4 regions of the Bradyrhizobium sp. USDA 4451 genome follow, and region 3 is predicted to be linked to each of the others. Evidence: predicted binding sites of a transcription regulator. Region 3 holds the regulator's gene; each other region holds the start of a gene.
The links. Region 3 encodes LexA, which represses DNA repair genes until DNA is damaged. Its sites were predicted from a motif close to TGTTCNNNNTGTGTTCNG; they were not measured.
Positions count from the first base shown of each region.

Region 1: ACVMB0_RS14835 (ribonuclease T2 family protein) is a predicted target of LexA. The motif match lies at 1,827-1,844, and genes of this name have one in related genera.
Region 2: ACVMB0_RS17775 (PA0069 family radical SAM protein) is a predicted target of LexA. The motif match lies at 1,746-1,763, and genes of this name have one in related genera.
Region 4: ACVMB0_RS25980 (single-stranded DNA-binding protein) is a predicted target of LexA. The motif match lies at 2,933-2,950, and genes of this name have one in related genera.

Region 1 is NZ_JBTRCH010000001.1:3,202,856-3,207,755, forward strand. Features, by position in the region: gene ACVMB0_RS14830 (23S rRNA (adenine(2030)-N(6))-methyltransferase RlmJ) at 63-923, opposite strand; gene ACVMB0_RS14835 (ribonuclease T2 family protein) at 1,095-1,781, opposite strand; gene ACVMB0_RS14840 (hypothetical protein) at 1,899-2,375, opposite strand; gene ACVMB0_RS14845 (hypothetical protein) at 2,542-2,841, shown strand; gene ACVMB0_RS14850 (DUF3617 domain-containing protein) at 2,886-3,416, shown strand; gene ACVMB0_RS14855 (TonB-dependent siderophore receptor) at 4,365-4,900, shown strand, end outside.
Region 2 is NZ_JBTRCH010000001.1:3,844,838-3,849,737, reverse strand. Features, by position in the region: gene ACVMB0_RS17780 (VOC family protein) at 1-434, opposite strand, end outside; gene ACVMB0_RS17775 (PA0069 family radical SAM protein) at 546-1,724, opposite strand; gene ACVMB0_RS17770 (glycosyltransferase family protein) at 1,889-2,458, shown strand; gene ACVMB0_RS17765 (bifunctional helix-turn-helix transcriptional regulator/GNAT family N-acetyltransferase) at 2,512-3,453, shown strand; gene moaB (molybdenum cofactor biosynthesis protein B) at 3,589-4,152, opposite strand; gene ypfJ (KPN_02809 family neutral zinc metallopeptidase) at 4,319-4,900, opposite strand, start outside.
Region 3 is NZ_JBTRCH010000001.1:5,935,557-5,940,456, forward strand. Features, by position in the region: gene ACVMB0_RS27380 (HAD family hydrolase) at 807-1,433, shown strand; gene ACVMB0_RS27385 (molybdopterin molybdotransferase MoeA) at 1,459-2,670, shown strand; gene lexA (transcriptional repressor LexA) at 2,914-3,618, shown strand; gene ACVMB0_RS27395 (hypothetical protein) at 3,895-4,323, shown strand; gene ACVMB0_RS27400 (hypothetical protein) at 4,481-4,708, shown strand; partial or broken gene ACVMB0_RS27405 (ComEC/Rec2 family competence protein) at 4,705-4,900, opposite strand, start outside.
Region 4 is NZ_JBTRCH010000001.1:5,641,673-5,646,572, reverse strand. Features, by position in the region: gene gyrA (DNA gyrase subunit A) at 1-1,402, opposite strand, end outside; gene ACVMB0_RS25985 (DUF2306 domain-containing protein) at 1,597-2,025, opposite strand; gene ACVMB0_RS25980 (single-stranded DNA-binding protein) at 2,272-2,763, opposite strand; gene ACVMB0_RS25975 (outer membrane protein) at 3,213-3,953, shown strand; gene ACVMB0_RS25970 (outer membrane protein) at 4,188-4,900, shown strand, end outside.

The DNA of each region.
Region 1 (4,900 bases), 2.7 Mb from region 3:
TAATACGGTTCCGCGCAAATTGCCTATGCTCAAAATCGAACTTTTCAGTGGGTGCTTTTCGATCAAGCTTTAGGCGTCTCTAGTTTGAAGCGCGCCGCGCCGCCTTGACCGAGCGGCTTCTCGAGTTCGGGCAGGATGATCTTCAGCTCGCCCGCGAGCGTCCACGGCGGATTCACTATCAAAAGGCCGGTGGAAACGAGGCCTGCGCCCGCTTCTTGCGGCGCCACACTGAATTCCAGACGCAAGCATTTTCCGGCAGGTCGGCTGCTCATTGCAGCAGCAGCCACGCTGCGCGCGAGCTCGTCGGTGGCCCTCCGGGTTTTTACGGGGTACCACAAAAGATATGCACCGGTCGGCCACTTCGCGAACGCCTCCGTGAAAGCACGGGCCAGCCGCTCGAACTCGTCCTTCGCTTCGAATGGCGGATCGATCAGCACCAGGCCGCGACGCTCGTTCGGCGGCACGAATGCGGGCAACGCGGTCCAGCCGTCGAGATCGACGACGCGTGCCTGCGCATCGCGCCGCAACGCGTCGATCAGTTGCTTGCGTGCGGTCGGTTCGACCTCGCAGGCCGTGAGACGATCCTGAGGGCGCAGCAGCGCCCGCGCGATCAGCGGCGAGCCGGGATAGGCTTTCAACTCGCCGCGCGGATTGAATGCCCTGACGATGTCGAGATAGGGCGCGATCAACGGCAGCGCCTTGTCGGAGAGTCGCGCCTGCATCAACCGCGCGATGCCGCTGAGCCATTCGCCGCCGCGCTCGGCTTCGCTCGATGTCAGGTCATAGAGGCCGGCGCCGGCATGGCTGTCGATGACACGGAACGGCGCCTGCTTCTCCTGCAGATAGGTCAGCATCCGCACCAGCACGATGTGCTTGATGACATCGGCAAAGTTGCCGGCATGAAAGGCGTGGCGGTAGTTCATGCGGTTATCGCGCTGCGCTCCGAGAGGGATGCGCATGTTGTACTTCGTCATGCCCGGGCTTGTCGCGGGCATCGACGCCTGATCTTGCCGGATTCGCGAGGGCGAGAATGGCCGGAACAGTCAGCGCGGACACTGCGCGGCGCGCCTCCGCCCGGCCATGACGGGGAGGGATCAGCCGCCGCGCACCGGCGGCATCAGCACCTGATCGCGGCGGCAGGCACGGCGATCGATTTCCTCGCAGGAGCGGAATTGCAGATCCTTGCTGAGGCAGATCCGTACCTCGCTGAGGCGCCGGCTGTCGCAGGTCACCGAGATCGCGGAGTTGCTGAGTCCGGGATTGGCCTTGATGAAGGCCGTCTCCAACTCGTCGGGCGCGATCGTCTTCGGTTCCGTCAATTGCACGAATTCCTCGGGGATCTTCACCGCGGCGCGGGCCTTGCGGATCGCTTCGAAATAGGCGCGCTCGCCGAGGCCGGAGCAGGTGCCGTGCTTGTCCCACTCGTTGTAGATCAGCCCGGGCGCCGGCATCAGGTCGAGCATCGAGGTCATGATGTTGCGGGCCAGCCGCGGCGAGGGCCGCTGGCAGTATTCCGGGAAGCCACGTTCATATTGCGGCCACAGCCCGTGCACCACGAAGGAGTAGGGCCGGCCGCCACACTGTGCCTGGGTCCCGCGGCCATTGTTGCCCCGCTCGCTCGCCGCCTCGCAGAACGAAGGCGACCATGACAGCGACAGCACATAGAAATCGAATTCGCCGGGCGCGTTCTGGCGGCGATCCTGGGCCGAAGCCCCAACCGCGCCACAGAGAACAACGACAGCGGAAATCAGGAATCGGGAAATTGTGTCCAACCGAGGCATCAAACGCTCCCCCTCACGCGATCGTCCCGCAGCCTAACAGGCATTTGGAACATTTCAAGAACAAAAGCCGCCGGCTTTGATGGCGGCGGCTTCTGTTTCAGCAATCTGGTCTGGATATCAGGGCCGGGCGGCCTTGCAGGACGGGTTGTAGGCCCAGTTGCGGTCGAGCCCGGCGACACACCATTCGACGCCCTGGTCGATGCCGGCAAAGCCGCCGTCCTCGATGATCGAATAGTGCACCTTGCGCACCTTGCCGTCGCTCAGCAGCGCATCGCCCGAGCAATAGCGGCGCGGGATATTGTCGGACTGCCAGGGGCGGAAGGCGGTTTCGTGGATCCGGCTGAAGCCGGTGATGACCAGCGGCGAATTCCAGAAGGTGGCTTCCTTCTCGTGGAATTGATCGCTGATGGTCGCCAGGGCCTTTTCGCAGGGGGCGACATTGCCGTCATAGCGCGGGCCCGACAGCCAGAAATTCAGTTCGAACGGATTGGCGGCCTGCGCCGTGCCCCCGAAAGCCAGCGTGCCGACCACGAGTGCGGCGCCGAGGCCAAGCGTGTGGCCGAGTTTGTTGCGGGAGTTGAACAGGTTGCGCATGGGAATCCACCCGATTATCCGATGCGGCGGACGGTGCCGCGAAGCCCCGGCAAGGTCAAGTGCAGCGCGGCAACACCTGTCGAGAAGTCCACTTCCGGCTGCCGGCTCGTTCTTTTCACGGTCGCCGGCGCACTCTATGTTGGGCCCAAGCGAAATGGAGTCTGCGATGCGAAGGAAATTGGCCGCGTGCCTGGTTGCCGTTAGCGGGATGCTGGCCGTGGGTCCGGCGCAAGCCGATTGGCTGCAGCCGGTGCCGCCGTTCAAGGGCAACGATACCGGCGGTATCATCGCCTATTCGCTGGCAGCCCAGACCGATGCCCGGCAGCTCGCCGTCGACCACTGCGCCTCCTACGGCAAGGTGGTCAAGTTCCTGGCGGTGCAGCGCTACCCGGGCGGCTACATCTCCTTCGCCTGTCGCTGGGTGCCGTATGGCGCCGCCGAGAGGCCGGTGCGCACGCTCTACTGAGCGCGCCCTTTAACTCTCCGATCGTTGAGCCGGGAGCCAACCGCATGACCCGACAGCTTGCCTTGCTTGGTTCTGCTGTGTGCCTTGCCCTGTCCACCGGCGCGGCAAGTGCCGTCGACCTGCCGATTCGCAAGGCCGGGCTGTGGGAGATGAAAATGGTGCGCACCGGCGGGCCGATGCCGGAAATCACCATGCAGCACTGCACCGACGAGACCACCGACAAGGAGATGAGCGCCGCGGCCTCGCCGATGGCCAAGGAGGTCTGCTCCAAGCAGGACATCCAGAAGACCGCGACCGGCTATGTCAGCGACAGCGTGTGCAGCGTCGCGGGCATGTCGATGCAGAGCCATGCCGAGATCGTCGGCGATTTCAATTCCGCCTACACGGTAAAGAGCACCTCGCATGCCGAGGGCGGTGCGGCCGGCGCCCGCGACACCACGATGACCATCGAGGCGAAATGGCTCGGCGCCTGCAAGGCCGACCAGAAGCCCGGTGACATCATCATGCCCGGCGGCATGAAGATGAACGTCAAGGACATGGAAAAGCTGAAGAGCCTCCTGCCCAAGCAGAAGTAGGGCGCCGCGCATTCGGTTGCGCGCCTGAATATAACGACCCCTGATGCCGAGTGGTTGTTGCACTTCGCATCTCCCTCATTGCTAGCAGTTCGCGACGAGAATTGCGGAGCAATCTTGTGCTGAGGGCGGTGTGCAATCCATCCGATGCCTTCCTGAGCGGCGCCACCGGGTCCGCGCAGAGCGCGGCCCGATGACAGGCTCCGCGCGTCTCGAAGGGTCGACGGCCGGGCTGGTGGCCGCGCATCCTTCGAGGCTCGCACCTTCAGAATGACGGTCTGGGAAATTGTAGCGAGCGGCCTCCCACGCTGTCGTCCTGGCGAAAGCTCATAACCACCGAATTCGATTGAGAGCGCGATAGTGGCCCAGCGTCGCACGACAGCAAGCGATTTGGGTAATGGCTCCTGGCTTTCGCCAGGACGACATTGAATACAATCGCACTCTCTCAGGATGACGGTTCACCGCCGCGCGTTCGTGCGCTCCTTGGCGCGATGACGTCGACGGGATGCGACATCATTGAGCGATCGGCTTCGCGTTTCGCGTTCGAGCGACGACGCGCGTCGCATTCGCTGCAAGCTCGCTGCGACAACGTGTCGTTTTGAATCGTTCAAATGCGTACATCTTGAATCGTTCCAGTGTTTCGCATCGTGTGCGCTTCAAGCAATTCTATTTTGCGCGTGTGGAATTTCGCGCACCCCGTCGATAGAAGTCCGCCGCAATCGATGTCGCGTCATGAGGAAGGTGCGCCTCGATCGAGATCAGTCTGGGCGCGTGGGGATTTGTTCGGTGGGAATGATTTGGTATCGAAGCAAGCGCGGCTTGCTTGGATCAACGGCTGCGATCAATGCAGCGTTTCTTGGTTCGGTGATGCTTGGAGCAGCGGGTGCGAACGTCGCCAGTGCTCAGGCGCAGACCAGTCCTCCACAAAACAATGCCAGCGTGCTTCCGGCCGTGACAGTGGACCAGCCCGGTGCGCCGAAGAAGCGCGCTGCGGCGGCTTCCAGTCAGAGCACCAGGTCTTCGCGCGCGGTCACGGCGAGCCGACGCAGCCGTGTTGCGACACCCGGCCAGAGCGAGGCGCCGCGCTCGCAGGGCACCGCAGGCAATATCGGTACGACGACCGGTTACGTCGCAACCGGCAGCAGCGCCGGCACCAAGACCAACACTGCGCTGATCGAAACGCCGCAGTCGCTTTCGGTCGTGACCCAGAAGGAGCTCCGGGATCGCAACGTTCAGACCCTCAAGGACGCCGTCAACTACACGCCCGGCGTGACGACCACGGCGTTCGGCTACGATCCGAGGTTCGACAGTTTCTACATCCGCGGTTTCGATGCGACCTATACCGGAATCTATCGCGACGGCCTGCGCCAGGGCGGCGGCAACTTCGCGATCCCGAAGATCGAGCCATACGGTCTCGACAGCGTGTCGATCCTGCGTGGTCCGGCCTCGGGCCTCTACGGTCTCGGTTCGCCCGGAGGCATCGTGGA
Region 2 (4,900 bases), 2.1 Mb from region 3:
GACACCAGCCCGTCATCGCGAACCTCGAAGCCCGGCGCGCGCACCACTTCCCAGGCGTGGCCGTCGGGATCGCCGAAATAACCGCAATAACCGCCATAGCTGGTCGGCTGCGCCGGCTTCAGCAATGTGGCGCCTTTCGACAGCGCGAACGCCATCACCCGATCGACCTCGGCATCGTCGTTGCAGTTCCAGGCGATCGCGACGCCGCGGAAGGCGACCGGCCGCGGCTGGTCGGGGAGTGCGGCATCGGCGGCGAGCAGATGCCACGGGAACAGCCCGAGCACGCTGCCGCCGGTCTCGAAGAAGGCCACCTCCTCGCCGGTCGCGCGCATCTTCCTGGTGAAGCCGAGGGACTCGTAGAAGGCGATGCTGGCGCGCATGTCGCTGACGCCGAGCGTGAGGACGGTGAAGCGCGCGGTCGGGGCGTTAGTCATCGTTGCACTCACTGTTATCTTCGTAGCCTGGATGCAGCGAAGCGCAATCCGGGAAAACTCGCCACCGATATAAGAACCCGGATTTCGCTGCGCTGCATTTCGGGCGCCCGCCTAGAACAAACTGAGCTGCTGCCCGTTGCGCTTCGGCTTGGCGAAGTGATCGGTTGTCAGCTTGGTGCGCCGCTTGTTGAGGCCGAGCTTTTCGCAGGCGATCTCGAAGCGGCGGCCGATCATCCAGGCCATCGGGCCGGTGCCCTTCATCCGCGTGCCCCATTGCGAGTCGTAGTCGCGGCCGCCGCGCATGTCGCGGATCAGCGTGAAAACGTGGCGGTAGCGGTCGGGATAGTTGGCCATCAGCCATTCGCGGAAGAGATCGCGGACCTCGAGCGGCAGCCGCAGCAGCACGTAGCTTGCTTCCTTGGCGCCGGCATGCACGGCGGCGTCGAGGATGCGCTCGATCTCGGAGTCGTTCAGCGCCGGGATCACGGGCGCGACCATCACCGTGGTCGGGATGCCGGCCTCCGCGAGCCGCTTGATCGCCTCGAGCCGCTTCGGCGGGGTCGAGGCACGCGGCTCCATGGTGCGGGCAAGCTTCGGGTCGAGCGTCGTCACCGACAGCGCCACCTTGGCGAGATTGCGCTTGGCCATCCGCGCCAGGATATCGATGTCGCGGGTCACCAGCGCCGACTTGGTGACGATGCCGACCGGATGCCCGGCGCGCTCCAGCACCTCGAGGATGCCGCGCATGATTTTCCGGTCGCGCTCGATCGGCTGATAGGGATCGGTGTTGGTGCCGATCGCGATCATCCGCGCCTCATAGTTGGGCGCCGCCAGCTCCTTCTCGAGCAGCGCGGGCGCGTCCGGCTTGGCAAACAGCTTCGACTCGAAGTCGAGCCCCGGCGACAGGCCGAGATAGGCGTGGGTCGGCCGCGCGAAGCAGTAGACGCAGCCGTGCTCGCAACCACGATAGGGATTGATCGAGCGGTCGAAGCCGATATCGGGCGAGTCGTTGCGGGTGATCACCTTGCGCGAGCTGTCGAGCGCCACGCTGGTGGTAAATGGTGGCAGGTCGTCGAGGCTCTGCCAGCCGTCGTCGAACGCAACCCTCGCCTCGGCCTCGTAACGTCCGCTGGCGTTGGACTGCGCGCCGCGGCCGCGCCGCCGCTCGCGCTCGATTGCGACCGCAAGCTCGGGAAAAGGCGCAGGGACAGGTGAAGGTGCACCCGCCGGGTTATCGGAGGGCGCCGTTACCGGCGGGTGCTTGAGGGCATGAGAGGATGCTCGGCTCATGCTGTGAAGCTAGCACAGCGTGAGAACAAATCAAGAACATGAATCGAGAAATTCCACAGAACCTTGCTGCAAAATTCTGCAAGCGAACAGGCTGCTTTGAATATGACAAGGTGATAACACGGCCGGAGTTTCTTGAACCGTTTGAGCCACCGAAGCCTCAAATCATGCTGAGCGTGATCATTCCAACCGACGGCATCGAGCGCACCGCGGTCGCCACATTGGCGGCGCTGGTGCCGGGCGCGGCCGCCGGCGTCGTCCGCGAGGTGCTGCTGGTCGACCGCACCAATAGCGACGTGATGGAGCGCGTCGCCGACGTGGCCGGCTGCGGCTTCCTGCGGTTCGAGGGCACGCGCGCCGCGGCGCTGGCCGCCGGTGCGAAGCAGGCCCGCTCGCCCTGGCTGATGTTCCTGCATCCGGGCGCGGTGCTCGATGCCGGCTGGATCGAGGAGACCACCCAGTTCATCCAGATGGTGGCGGCCAGCGGCAAGGACCGCGCCGGCATCTTCCGCTACGCCCGCGCGCCCTACACCGACCCCGGCCTGCGCGACGGCCTCAAATTCGTCGCCCGCATGATCACCGGGCCCTCGGCCGAACAGGGCCTCCTGATCGCGCGCGAGCATTATGAACGGATCGGCGGCTACCGGCCCGATGCCCGCCGCTCCGAGGCGCGGCTGCTGCGCCGGCTCGGCCGTTCCTCCCGCACCATGCTGCGCAGCCGGATCATGGTGGCGTAGCGCCTCGCGGACGGCTCTTGCGATTTATTTGATTGCGTCAAATAATCTGTTTGATGAAATCAAATTCCCAGGACGGCTCCCTTGCGAGCCAGGTCGCCGCGGTGCGCGGCTTCAGCCGGTTCTATACCCGCAAGCTCGGCATCATCGAGCCCAAGCTGCTGCATTCCCCGTTCACGCTGCAGGAAGCCCGCATCATCTACGAGCTCGCGCATCGCCCCGACTGCATCGCGACCGATCTGGTGCGCGATCTCGACCTCGATCCCGGCTTCGTCAGCCGCATGCTGGCGGCGCTGCAACGCCGTCAGATCTTGACACGCAAACCGTCGAGGGCCGACCGGCGGGTCAATCAGGTGGCGCTCACCGCCAAGGGCCGCACCGCTGCCGCGGACCTCGAGCGCCGCTCGCGCAGCGAGGTCGGCGCTCTGTTGAAGCGGATCGACGGCAAGCGCCGCGCCGCCGTGGTGCGCGCGATGGGCACGATCGAGCGCGCGATGGAGCCGCCGGCGAACAAGCCGGCCGGCTTCCTGCTGCGCAGCCATCGCGTCGGCGACATCGGCTGGGTCATTTCGCGGCAGGGACGCGCCTATGCAGACGAATATGGCTGGGACATCAGCTACGAGGCACTGGTGGCCGAGATCTGCGCGCAATTCATCCGGTCGTTCGATCCGGCCCGCGAGCATTGCTGGATCGCCGAGGTCGATGGCGAGCCGGCCGGCTCGATCTTCCTGGTCAATGGCGGCGACCGGGTCGCCAAGCTGCGGCTGTTGCTGGTCGAGGAGGAGGCGCGCGGACTTGGCGTCGGTCGCGCGCTGGTCGAGCAATGCATCCGCGCCGCCCGCGAGATGGGTTACAAGAAGATGACGCTATGGACCCAGAGCATTCTGGTCGCCGCGCGCGGCATCTACGCCCGCGCCGGATTCCACAAGGTGAGGGAAGAGAAGCACCACAGCTTTGGTGTCGATCTGCTCGGCGAGACCTGGGAGCTGGAGCTGTAGGCTCGCCTCATGCCCTGCCGTCATTCCGGGGCGCGCGCAGCGCGAGCCCGGAATCCATTTTGCCGCAGGTTATGTGGCCCGATGGATTCCGGGCTCATCGCTGCGCGATGCCCCGGAATGACGGGGAGAGAATCGCTACGCGCTCGCGCCCTTCGCCTTCGGACGGCGCAGATGCTCATCGAGCCGCGGCATGATCTCGACGAAATTGCAGGGCCGCGTGCGGTAGTCGAGCTGCGCGGCCAGAATGCCGTCCCAGCCGTCGCGGCAGGCGCCGGGCGAGCCGGGCAGGCAGAAGATGAAGGTCGCGCCGGCAACGCCCGCGGTGGCGCGGCTCTGAATCGTCGATGCGCCGATCTTGGCGTGGCTCAGCATGTGGAAGGCGATCGAGAAGCCGTCCATCCGCTTCTCGAACAGCGGCTCGACCGCCTCCGGCGTCACGTCGCGGCCGGTGAAGCCGGTGCCGCCGGTCGTGATCACGGCATCGACGCCCGCGTCCGCGATCCAGCGCCGGATCACCGCACGGATCGCCTCGACATCGTCGGTGACGATCTCGCGCGCCGCGAGCGTGTGACCGGCGGCGGTGAGCCGGTCGGCCAGCGTGGTGCCCGACTTGTCATCCGCCAGCGAGCGGGTGTCGGAGATCGTCAGCACCGCGATGTTGAGCGGGACGAAGGTTTTGGTCTCGTCAATCGAAGACATCGTGTACCTCATACACTGACGTCATCCTGAGGTGCGCGCGCAGCGCGCCTCGAAGGATGGGCCACGGGCTCCGTCACCCTTCGAGGCTCGCCAAGAGGCGAGCACCTCCGGATGACGCCATTGCTAGCGGAGCACCATTGCCCCTCGCCCCGCCGGCGATCGGCAGCTATCCACCGCCGAACGTGTTGCAGGCCTGCACGGTACCCTGCTGATAGCCGGTCATGAACCACTGCTTGCGCTGCGCGGCGGAGCCGTGGGTGAAGGAATCCGGCACCACCCTGCCCGTCGCCTGCCGCTGCAGCGTGTCGTCGCCGATCGCGTTCGCCGTGGTCAGCGCGGCGTCGATGTCGCCGGCCTCGAGGAAGCCCGGCCGCTTCTTCTCCTCGCGATTGACCCAGACGCCGGAGAGACAATCGGCCTGCAGCTCGACCTTGACCTGCAATGCGTTGGCTTCGGCCTTGCTGCCGGCCTGCTGCTGCAGCCGGTTCACGCGCGGGATGATGCCGAGCAGGTTCTGGATGTGATGGCCGGCCTCATGCGCGATGATATAGGCCGCGGTGAATTTGCAGGCGTTGCCGGAGCAGCCGCGGAAGCGGGTCTCGACCTCGCGGAAGAAGCCGGTGTCGAGGAAGATGGTCTTGTCCGGCGGGCAGTAGAACGGCCCCATCGCCGACTGCGCCATGCCGCAGCGGCCGCCATTGGTGGCGTTGCGGAACAGCACGATCTTCGGACCGGTGTAGCTCTGGCC
Region 3 (4,900 bases):
CGGTCCGGACACGACGGGCAACTCAGCAAAACCTGTCAATCACCGTGTGCGAAAATATTTCGCTTTATCCGAAGCGCAACTCGGTGTATGAATTCCCCGTCTCACCCGACACGAGGGGCGCTTCGCGGTCGTCACGAACGCGGGTCGAGATGCGGTGGACGCCGAATGCGCAGTTGACGAACGCGCATGAGGCGGACGGCGAAATCGTGCAGGCCTGACGCCCTAGTGGCAGGTGTCTTTTCCGATTGCGCAATGCGCGTTGCGAAGACGGTGACAACAAAGCCAAGTCTCGCCGGGGAGAGCACGTATAAGCCGTAAGCCATCGCGCAGGGAAAGCCGGATTGCTCCGGTTACACCTGTGGTCCTACCCCCGAGCTTTCTACCCCATTGCTCGGGGCCCATGGGTGCGATCGGCACCCGGCTTTCCCTGCGCCCTCACCAACGGAGAGGGCGGAACGAGAAGCAAGACTCGGACAAATCATGTCGCGAGAATGCGGACGTATGATTCACAAGCGGCGCCACACATTCGCCGCCGTCCCGGCGAAGGCCCGGGACCCATTACCCCAAAAGCGAATTGTTGCGCGACGCTGGGGCCACAGCTTGTTTTCAACAACACAACCCTGTGGTTATGGGCCCCGGCCCCCGTGCGCAATTGCGCACTAGGCCGGGACGACAATGAAATTGTGGCGCGAGCATGCGAAGCTATGGACCGAGCGGGAGCCAGTGTCAGCACATCAGTCGCATGCCTCCCGCACAAATCGGGGACATTGCCGGCTGCCCGCAATTTTCGTACATGGTTCCACGCAATGACCTCGCACCCCCTCCCCGATTCCGTCGACGTGCTGCTGTTCGATATCGGCCGCGTCGTGCTCGACATCGACTTTGACAAGGTGATGGCGCACTGGGCGCAGCATGCCGGCTGCGCGCCGTCCGACCTCGCCACCCGCTTTGTCGTCGACGACAGCTTCAAGCATCACGAGATCGGCCGGATCGACGATGCGGCGTTCTTCGAAAACCTGCGCCGGACGCTCGGCATCGACCTCACGGACGCGCAGTTCCTCGAAGGCTGGAATGCGATCTTCACCGGCGAGATGCCCGATATCGCCCCCCTGCTCGCGGCCGCGGCGAAGCGGATGCCGCTCTATGCGTTCTCCAACACCAATCCGGCCCATGTCGCGCATTTCTCGGTTGTCCACGCCGAGTTGCTGAGCCATTTCCGCACCGTGTTCCTGTCCTCGAGCATCGGCCATCGGAAACCCGACGCCGCGGCCTACGATCATGTGGTAAAAGCCATCGGCGTGCCGGCGTCGCGGATCCTGTTCTTCGACGACCTGGCCGCCAATATCGAAGGCGCGCGGGCGCGCGGCCTTCATGCCGTCCACGTGACATCGACGGATGACGTGGCAAGGGCGCTGACCGCGCTCGGTATTTGAACCCTGGACTTGAGGAGCTCCGAGCGTGGCCCTGATGCCGGTTGCCGATGCCCTGTCCGCCGTCCTGGCCGGCGCCGAACCGCTGCCGGAGGAAATGGTCGCGCTCGATGCCGCCTATCACCGCACCCTGGCACGCGACCTCGCCGCGCGGCGCACTCAGCCGCCGCAGCCGATGTCGGCGATGGACGGCTATGCGGTGCGCGCCGCCGATGCGGCTGACCTGAAGGCGCGACTCAAGGTGATCGGCGAAGTCGCCGCCGGCCGGCCGTTCGAGCGCACGGTCGGTGCAGGCGAAGCGGTGCGGATCTTCACCGGCGGCGTGATCCCCGACGGCGCCGACGCCGTCATCATCCAGGAAGACACCGCCGTCGACGGCGACCACATCACGATCAGCGAGGCTGCCGCCGTCGGACGGCACATCCGCCCCGCGGGGGTCGACTTCCGCGAGGGTGACGTTCTGCTCGCCGCCGGCAGCCGCCTCTCCGACCGCGCGCTGTCGCTGGCCGCCGCCATGAACCATCCGGAACTCGCCGTGCGCCGCCGGCCGAAGGTCGCGGTGCTGGCGACCGGCGACGAGCTGGTGATGCCGGGCTCGCAGCCCGGACCCGGCCAGATCGTCTATTCCAACGGCTATGCGCTGCGGGCGCTGGCGCGTGCCGAAGGCGCTGAGACCATCGATCTCGGGATTGCCGCCGATACGGTTGAGGCCACCACGGCCGGCATCCGCCGGGCCCGCGACACCGGAGCCGACATCCTGATCACGACCGGCGGCGCCTCGGTCGGTGACCACGACCTGGTCAAGCAGTCGCTGGAGGCCGAGGGCGTCGCGATGGCGTTCTGGCGGATCGCGATGCGGCCCGGCAAGCCGATGATGCATGGCCGGCTCGAGGCGATGCGGGTGATCGGCCTGCCCGGCAATCCGGTGTCGTCCTACGTCTGCGCCTTCCTGTTTCTGGTGCCGTTGATTCGGGCGCTGAGCGGCCGAAAAGCGATTCATCATCGCCGCGCGACCGCTTTGCTCGGCCGCGACCTCGCTGCCAACGACCAGCGCGAGGACTATCTGCGCGCGCGTCTCGAGACGCGCGACGACGGCACGCTGATCGCAACGCCCGTGATGCAGCAGGATTCTTCGCTGCTCGGGAATCTCGCTGCGGCACGCGCACTTCTCGTGCGTCCGCCGTTTGCGCCGGCCGCCGTCGCCGGCAGCGAATGCGAGATCCTGATGCTGCCCGAATAGGGTTTTCTCACCGCGGCGATTGTGCGCCGCCGGGCGTGTTCACCGGAAATTAAGTGGTTGCGGAACACATATCGAACATATAGTGTCCGTTCATGATTTGTTTCGAGTACTGGTGTCTACAATCGGGAGGCCGCCCAGGAGCGCTTGCAGCAAGCACCATGCTCCCTTGGTCAGGCCCGGTCTGCAGATCCCACCGAAGAGTCTCGGAATCGAACGACGCTATCAACCGGGGGAATACTCGAGATGCTCACGCGCAAACAGTACGAACTTCTGCGTTTCATCAATGAACGTCTGAAAGAGGCCGGCGTCCCGCCCTCCTTCGACGAGATGAAGGATGCGCTCGACCTGCGCTCGAAGTCCGGTATCCACCGCCTGATCACTGCGCTGGAGGAGCGCGGCTTCATCCGCCGCCTGCCCAACCGCGCCCGCGCCATCGAAGTCATCAAGCTGCCCGAGCTGTCGGCCGGTGGCGGCAACGGCCGCCGCGGCTTCACCCCGAGCGTCATCGAAGGCACCCTCGGCAAGCGCACCTCTACGCCGCCGATCGCCGAGGATGACGGCAATCGACCGGTCGCGGTCCCGGTCATGGGCCGGATCGCTGCCGGTACGCCGATCGAGGCGCTGCAGACCCGCAGCCACACCATCAGCGTGCCGCCCGACATGCTCGGCTCCGGCGAGCATTATGCGCTGGAGGTGCGCGGCGACTCGATGGTCGATGCCGGCATTCTCGACGGCGACATGGCGCTGATCCAGCGCAACGACGTCGCCAACACCGGCGACATCGTGGTGGCGCTGATCGACGAGGAGGAAGCGACCCTGAAGCGCTTCCGCCGCCGCGGCGCTTCGATCGCGCTGGAGCCGGCCAACACCGCCTATGAAGTGCGCATCCTGCCGCCGAACCGGGTCCGCATCCAGGGCAAGCTGATCGGGCTCTATCGCAAGTACTGAATTGCAAATAGTTGCGGCGGCGAGGCAAATACTTGCGGCGGCGAGGAACGAGCGACAGATCGGATCGTTCCTTGGAAGATAGCGCGGCATGCGGCCTGCTCGATGCGCTCCGATACCTCTCACGCAGTGTCGCGTGTTTGTGATTGAGGCGGTCTCGGGCGAGTCGTACAATCGCCCAGAAACGAGCTGACACTCGTTCGCTATCGTCCACTCTGGTAGAGGCCCTATGCCTCAAGGAGAGGCACGGGTCGCTACCTCCATTTGAGGAGCCATCCGATGTGTGACTATAGTCTGCACGCCGTGGCATCGCGCCCCGCCATTGTCGGAGAGACGCTGATCACCACGACCTTCCGCGGCACGTCGACCCGCGGCTTTGCGTCGGAGAACGATCCGACTGTCGCGGTCTGCATGCTGCCGGGCACCGAGCTCGCTTTCGCCGAGAACGTTCGCTACGACAGCCGCTGGATCTGGACCAAGACGCTGAATTTCCGCGTCGGCGTGTTCAACGAAGTCGAGCCCGACGTGCCGGATCGCCATCATGATGCGGTCGAATTCCCCGACGGCAGCCATGTGCTAGTGACCCAGCTCGTCGAGGGACAGCGCGTCAGCGTGCTGCAATTGCCGGCACTGCATCCGCCGGTCGCGCAGAAGCCGAAGGTTGTGGAGCGGCGGCCCTCCGCATTTGCGTCGCTGTTTTTGGGTTGAACGCATCGTCGCCGCAGGATGACCCGGCGGCGAGTGACCGAAACGATTTCGAGCGACCCCGGACGTCGGGTTCCGGGGCGCGGCAGGAGATTTGCGTCGGCGGCCGCCTTGGCGCATCATCTGGCGCAGAGGACGTGCACTCACGGAAACCTGCTCGGTGGTCGATAAGGTCACATGGCAAAAGGCTGGACGCGTCACGGAGCCGGGCCGCTACATGTTCCGGTTCGGCTGGCTGACGGTGACGGCTGACGACCTGAAGGTCTGGCAGCAATTCCCCGAGGCGTCCTTCACCCTCGTCAAGAAGCCCGACGCCGGCCCCGATTCCGATGAATACCATCTCGGCCTGTTCGAATTGCCGGCCGGTCCCTCGCCAGACCCCGGCTAATCCTCACCCTGCAGATCGCTCTCCGCCGGCGTGGCGTCGACGGCCGGCCGTGGCGCGGTGGCGGGGGCGCGGAGCGTCGCCTCGGCCTCGCCGTCGCCGGGAACCGCAGGCGACCATGGCCGGTCGATCCCGCCGGGCTTGACCGCATCGATGGCGTAGCCGTCACGGGTCCGACGCAGCACCAGCGCGCCG
Region 4 (4,900 bases), 290 kb from region 3:
TCAAGCGTTGCAGCCGGAGATCGAGGATCGCCCTCGCCTGCTCCATCGACAGCCGCAGCGTGCCGTCATCGTTGATGCGATGGCGGGGATCGTCGATCAGCGTGATCATCGCCTCGACGTCGCGCGCCGGCCAGTCGCGCGACATCAGGGCCTCGCGCGCGGTGTTCGGATCGGGCGAGGTCCGGATGACGCGGATCATCTCGTCGATATTGGCGACAGCGATCGCAAGGCCCACCAGGATGTGGGCGCGGTCGCGGGCCTTGCCGAGCAGGAACTTGGTCCGCCTTGTCACCACCTGCTCGCGGAACGCGACGAAGATGTTGAGCAGGTCCTTCAGATTCATGGTCTGCGGACGGCCGGAATCCAGCGCCAGCATGTTGGCGGGGAAATTGGTCTGCAGCGGCGTGAAGCGGTAGAGCTGGTTGAGCACCACATCGGGCACCGCTTCGCGCTTCAGCTCGATCACGACGCGATAGCCGTCGCGGTCGGACTCGTCGCGCAGGTCGCCGATGCCCTCGATCTTCTTCTCTTTCACGAGGTCGGCAATGCGCTCGACCATCGTCGCCTTGTTCACCTGATAGGGAATTTCGGAGATGATGATCGCTTCGCGGTCCTTGCGGATGGTGTCGATCGTCACCTTGCCGCGCATCACGATCGAGCCGCGGCCGAGATGATAGGCCGAGCGGATGCCCTGGCGGCCCAGGATGACACCGCCGGTCGGGAAATCAGGTCCGGGAATGATGTCGATCAACTCGTCGATCGTGAGCGCCGGATTATCGATCAGCGCGACGCAGGCGTCGACCACCTCGCCGAGATTGTGCGGCGGGATGTTGGTCGCCATGCCGACGGCGATGCCGCCGGCGCCGTTGACCAGAAGGTTCGGAAAGCGGGCCGGCAGAACCGACGGCTCCTGCTCGGAATTGTCGTAGTTCGGCTGGAAATCGACGGTCTCCATGTCGATGTCGGCAAGGACGGCCAGTGCCGCGCGCGTCAGCCGCGCTTCGGTATATCGATAGGCGGCCGGCGGATCGCCGTCGATCGAACCAAAATTGCCCTGGCCGTCGATCAGCGGCACGCGCAGGGAGAAATCCTGCGCCATGCGGACCATCGCGTCGTAAATCGACTGGTCGCCGTGCGGGTGATATTTACCGATCACGTCGCCGACCACGCGCGCGGACTTGACGTATTTCTTGTCCGGGGTGTGTCCCTGCTCATGCATCGAATAGAGGATGCGCCGGTGCACCGGCTTGAGCCCGTCGCGCGCATCGGGCAGCGCACGCGACACGATCACGCTCATCGCGTAATCGAGGTAGGACTTCTTCATCTCGTCGAGAATGGAAACGGGACGAATATCTGAGGGCCCCGGCGGCTCGCCGGGCTTGTGGTCGTCGTTATCGGACAAAGGGGAAATCCGGTCGGTTCTACTGGGGAATCATATAGCGTATCGATGGCCTGAAAACCACCCTTCCACGGCTCCGGCAAGCCGTTTTTCCCTTCGTTTTTTCATGGACTTACGGGTGGGTCGGCGGGACCACGGCCGCTTGGTCGAGAAGCGAATGGCGAGTAGCGAATAGCGAGTGGAAAACGCCCTCTTCGCTACTCCCCATTCGCTATTTGCCCATCCCATCGCTGGCCGAAAACCACCGCATGCATGATCCGCCCGGGCATGAACGTGAACAGCCCGGCAATGACCAGCGCGCCGAAGAAGATGCCGATCATCGTGTATTTGTGGCGGCGGACGTTGTGACGCCGCGCGGCCATGACGCCGAGCACCAGCATGAGCAGCGAGAAGATCGACAGCAGATGGATCGGGCTCCACGGCCCGAGCAGGCGGATCTGGTGGATCCAGAACGAGCTTCCGGCGACCACCAGCATCAGGATCACCCAGATCCAACCCAGCGTCCGGTGCGGCAGCGTGCCCTTCGGCGCGGCAAGCTGGATGGAGCCGAGCACGAAGGCGGCCATGGCGGCAAAGGCATGGAGCGGGATCGCAGGCGCGGCGTCGAGCAATGGCGCGAGGCTCATGATGGCGGCCCTCGAATTGATCCGCGGCAAAGCCTCGCTCGCCACAGGCAATGTAAATACCATTCACATTGACCTGTGTCAAAGTCGCGGGAACCGGCTCTGAGCGCCGTCATCTGGGCGAAACACTGCAAGCCGTTAGAAAGTTATCCTCATAATTCACATGAGGAACTGTCGCGACACATCGAACCGCCGTTCCGGCAAATGATCGTCACGGAACGGCGGCTGACGCAGTCTTCGGGCGCGCGCTCAGAACGGGATGTCGTCGTCCATGTCGCTGTTGCGGCTGCCACCGCCGGCGGCGACCGCACGGCGCGGCGCCGAGCTGACCGGACCGGACGAGCCGAAATCGCTGCCGCCATCATCGGAGAAGCTGCTGCCGCCACCGCCGCGCCCATCGAGCATGGTGAGGTTGGAGTTGAAGCCCTGCAGCACGACTTCAGTCGAGTACTTCTCGACGCCGCTCTGGTCGGTCCATTTGCGGGTCTGCAACTGACCCTCGATGTACACCTTGGCGCCCTTCTTCAGGTACTGCTCGGCGACCTTGCAGAGGCCCTCGTTGAAGATCACGACGCGGTGCCACTCGGTCTTTTCCTTGCGCTCGCCGGTGCCCTTGTCGCGCCAGGTCTCCGAGGTGGCGATGGACAGATTGGCGATCGGACGACCGTCCTGGGTCCGCCGGATTTCCGGATCCTTGCCGAGGTTTCCAACCAGGATCACCTTGTTCACGCTTCCTGCCATCGCATCATCTCCACTCAAAAACCGGGCGTCCGGACATCGGCCGCCACTCTCAACCTTCGCCACTTACATTGCAGGCGTCGTGGATGACCCTATACGCCGGCGGCGGCTTGGCGCCCTCCGCCGTCGCACGGTTATCCACGATAATCAGATATAGCATCCCGGCCGGGAATGTTCCAGTTTTGTTCGCCACAACCAGCCGTAGAGGCCGTTCGTGGCGATGATACGGCAGCCCGTTTCGCTCCCAGTCGCCCGCCGGCGACGCGACGTTAGAAAAACGATAAACAAATCAGTGCCTTATTCCGACCGCACTTCTTCCCCGAGTGTGGCATTTGGGAGACGGCCTTTCCGGTTGAATCGGCGTATAGCTATCAACCAACGGACGGGCGCTCGCGTCTGGGATCGCGCTTCGGGACCTTTGGGAGCCGATCGGGGAGCTGGGGAGATTGACGATGAAGAAGTTTTTGCTCGGGACAGTTGCTCTGATTGCGTTTGCTGCGCCTGCCGCGGCCGCCGACCTCGCGGCGCGCCCGTACACCAAGGCGCCGCCGATGATCGCTGCCGTCTATGACTGGAGCGGCTTCTACATCGGCGCCAACGGCGGCTGGGGCTCGAGTCACAATTGCTGGGACCAGGTCCCGCTCGGTGCCTTCGGTGCGGACGGGTGCCATGACGCAACCGGCGGCGTCGCCGGTGGCCAGATCGGCTATCGCTGGCAGGCCGGCGCCTGGGTGTTCGGCCTCGAAGCGCAGGGCGACTGGGCTGACCTGAAGGGCAGCAACGGCAGTGCGGTCTTCCCGGGCCTGTTCACCAACCAGACCAAGATCGACGCGTTCGGCCTGTTCACCGGCCAGATCGGCTACGCCGTCAACAACGTGTTGCTCTACGCCAAGGGCGGTGCGGCGCTGACCGACAATCGCTTCAGCACCTTCGTTACGCCGACCGGCGTGCTCGCCGGCAGCGCCAGCGACACCCGCTGGGGCGGCACCATCGGCGCCGGCATCGAGTTCGGCTTCGCGCCGAACTGGACCGCTGGTGTCGAATACGACCACCTGTTCATGCAGGACAAGAACTACAACCTCACCACGCCCGGTGGAGCGCTGTTGAGCACCATCCGCGACCGCCAGGACGTCGACCTCGTCACTGTCCGCGTGAACTACAAGTGGGGCGGCCCGGTGGTTGCGCGCTATTGATTGCGCGACACGGATTGGATCGACACGAAAGGCCGGCCTTGTGCCGGCCTTTCTGTTTGCCGGGGTCGGTTGCGAGTTGAGCCCCGCCCCCGAATCGACATGGTTAAATGCTAATAAATCGTAAAATATACAGTAAAATCAAAATGTTATCGGTGTTGCACGCGCGCTACGCCCGATCTGCAACCTGCAATGGTAGCCTGTCCTGCGATGATCGAATCGAAGCGGGATGGATCCATGAAACAGCTTCTGTGTGCAGCCGGCCTCGCCGTGCTCAGCGTTTCGTCCGTGTCGGCGGCTGACCTTGCCGCAAAGGCCCCCCAGCCGGCGGTTGCCGCGCCTGTGACCAGCTGGAACGGCTTCTATCTCGGCGCCCAGGGCGGCGGCGGCTGGGGCACCAGCAGCGAGACCTATCTCGGCGCCCCGAACGATGCGACGTTCATCGGCACGCAAAGCTACACTACCGGCGGTGGCTTCATCGGCGGCGTGATCGGCTACAACGTCCAGGCCGGCCCTGCCGTGTTCGGCATCGAGAGCGCCTACCACTGGGCCTCCATCACCGGCCGCTCCGGCGTGATCAATGTCGGGCCGCCAAGCGTGCTCGACACCTACTACACCGAGCTGCGCAGCTTCGGCGACATCAAGGGCCGGCTCGGTTACGCCGATGGCGCCACGCTGTGGTTCGTCAGCGGCGGCGCTGCGGTCGGCGACATCCTGCATCGCTACAATGCCGGGCTCGCACCGCCCTCGGCCTCGGCCAGCGACACCCGCTGGGGCTGGACCCTCGGCGCCGGCGTCGAATACATGTTCGCCGCGAACTGGTCGGCCAAGCTCGAGTACAACTACATCGATCTCGGCAAGGTTGCGCCGATCCAGTACACGCCCGCGCTCAACGATCGCTCGGAGTGGAAAGACACCTTCCACACCGTCAAGCTCGGCATCAATTACCA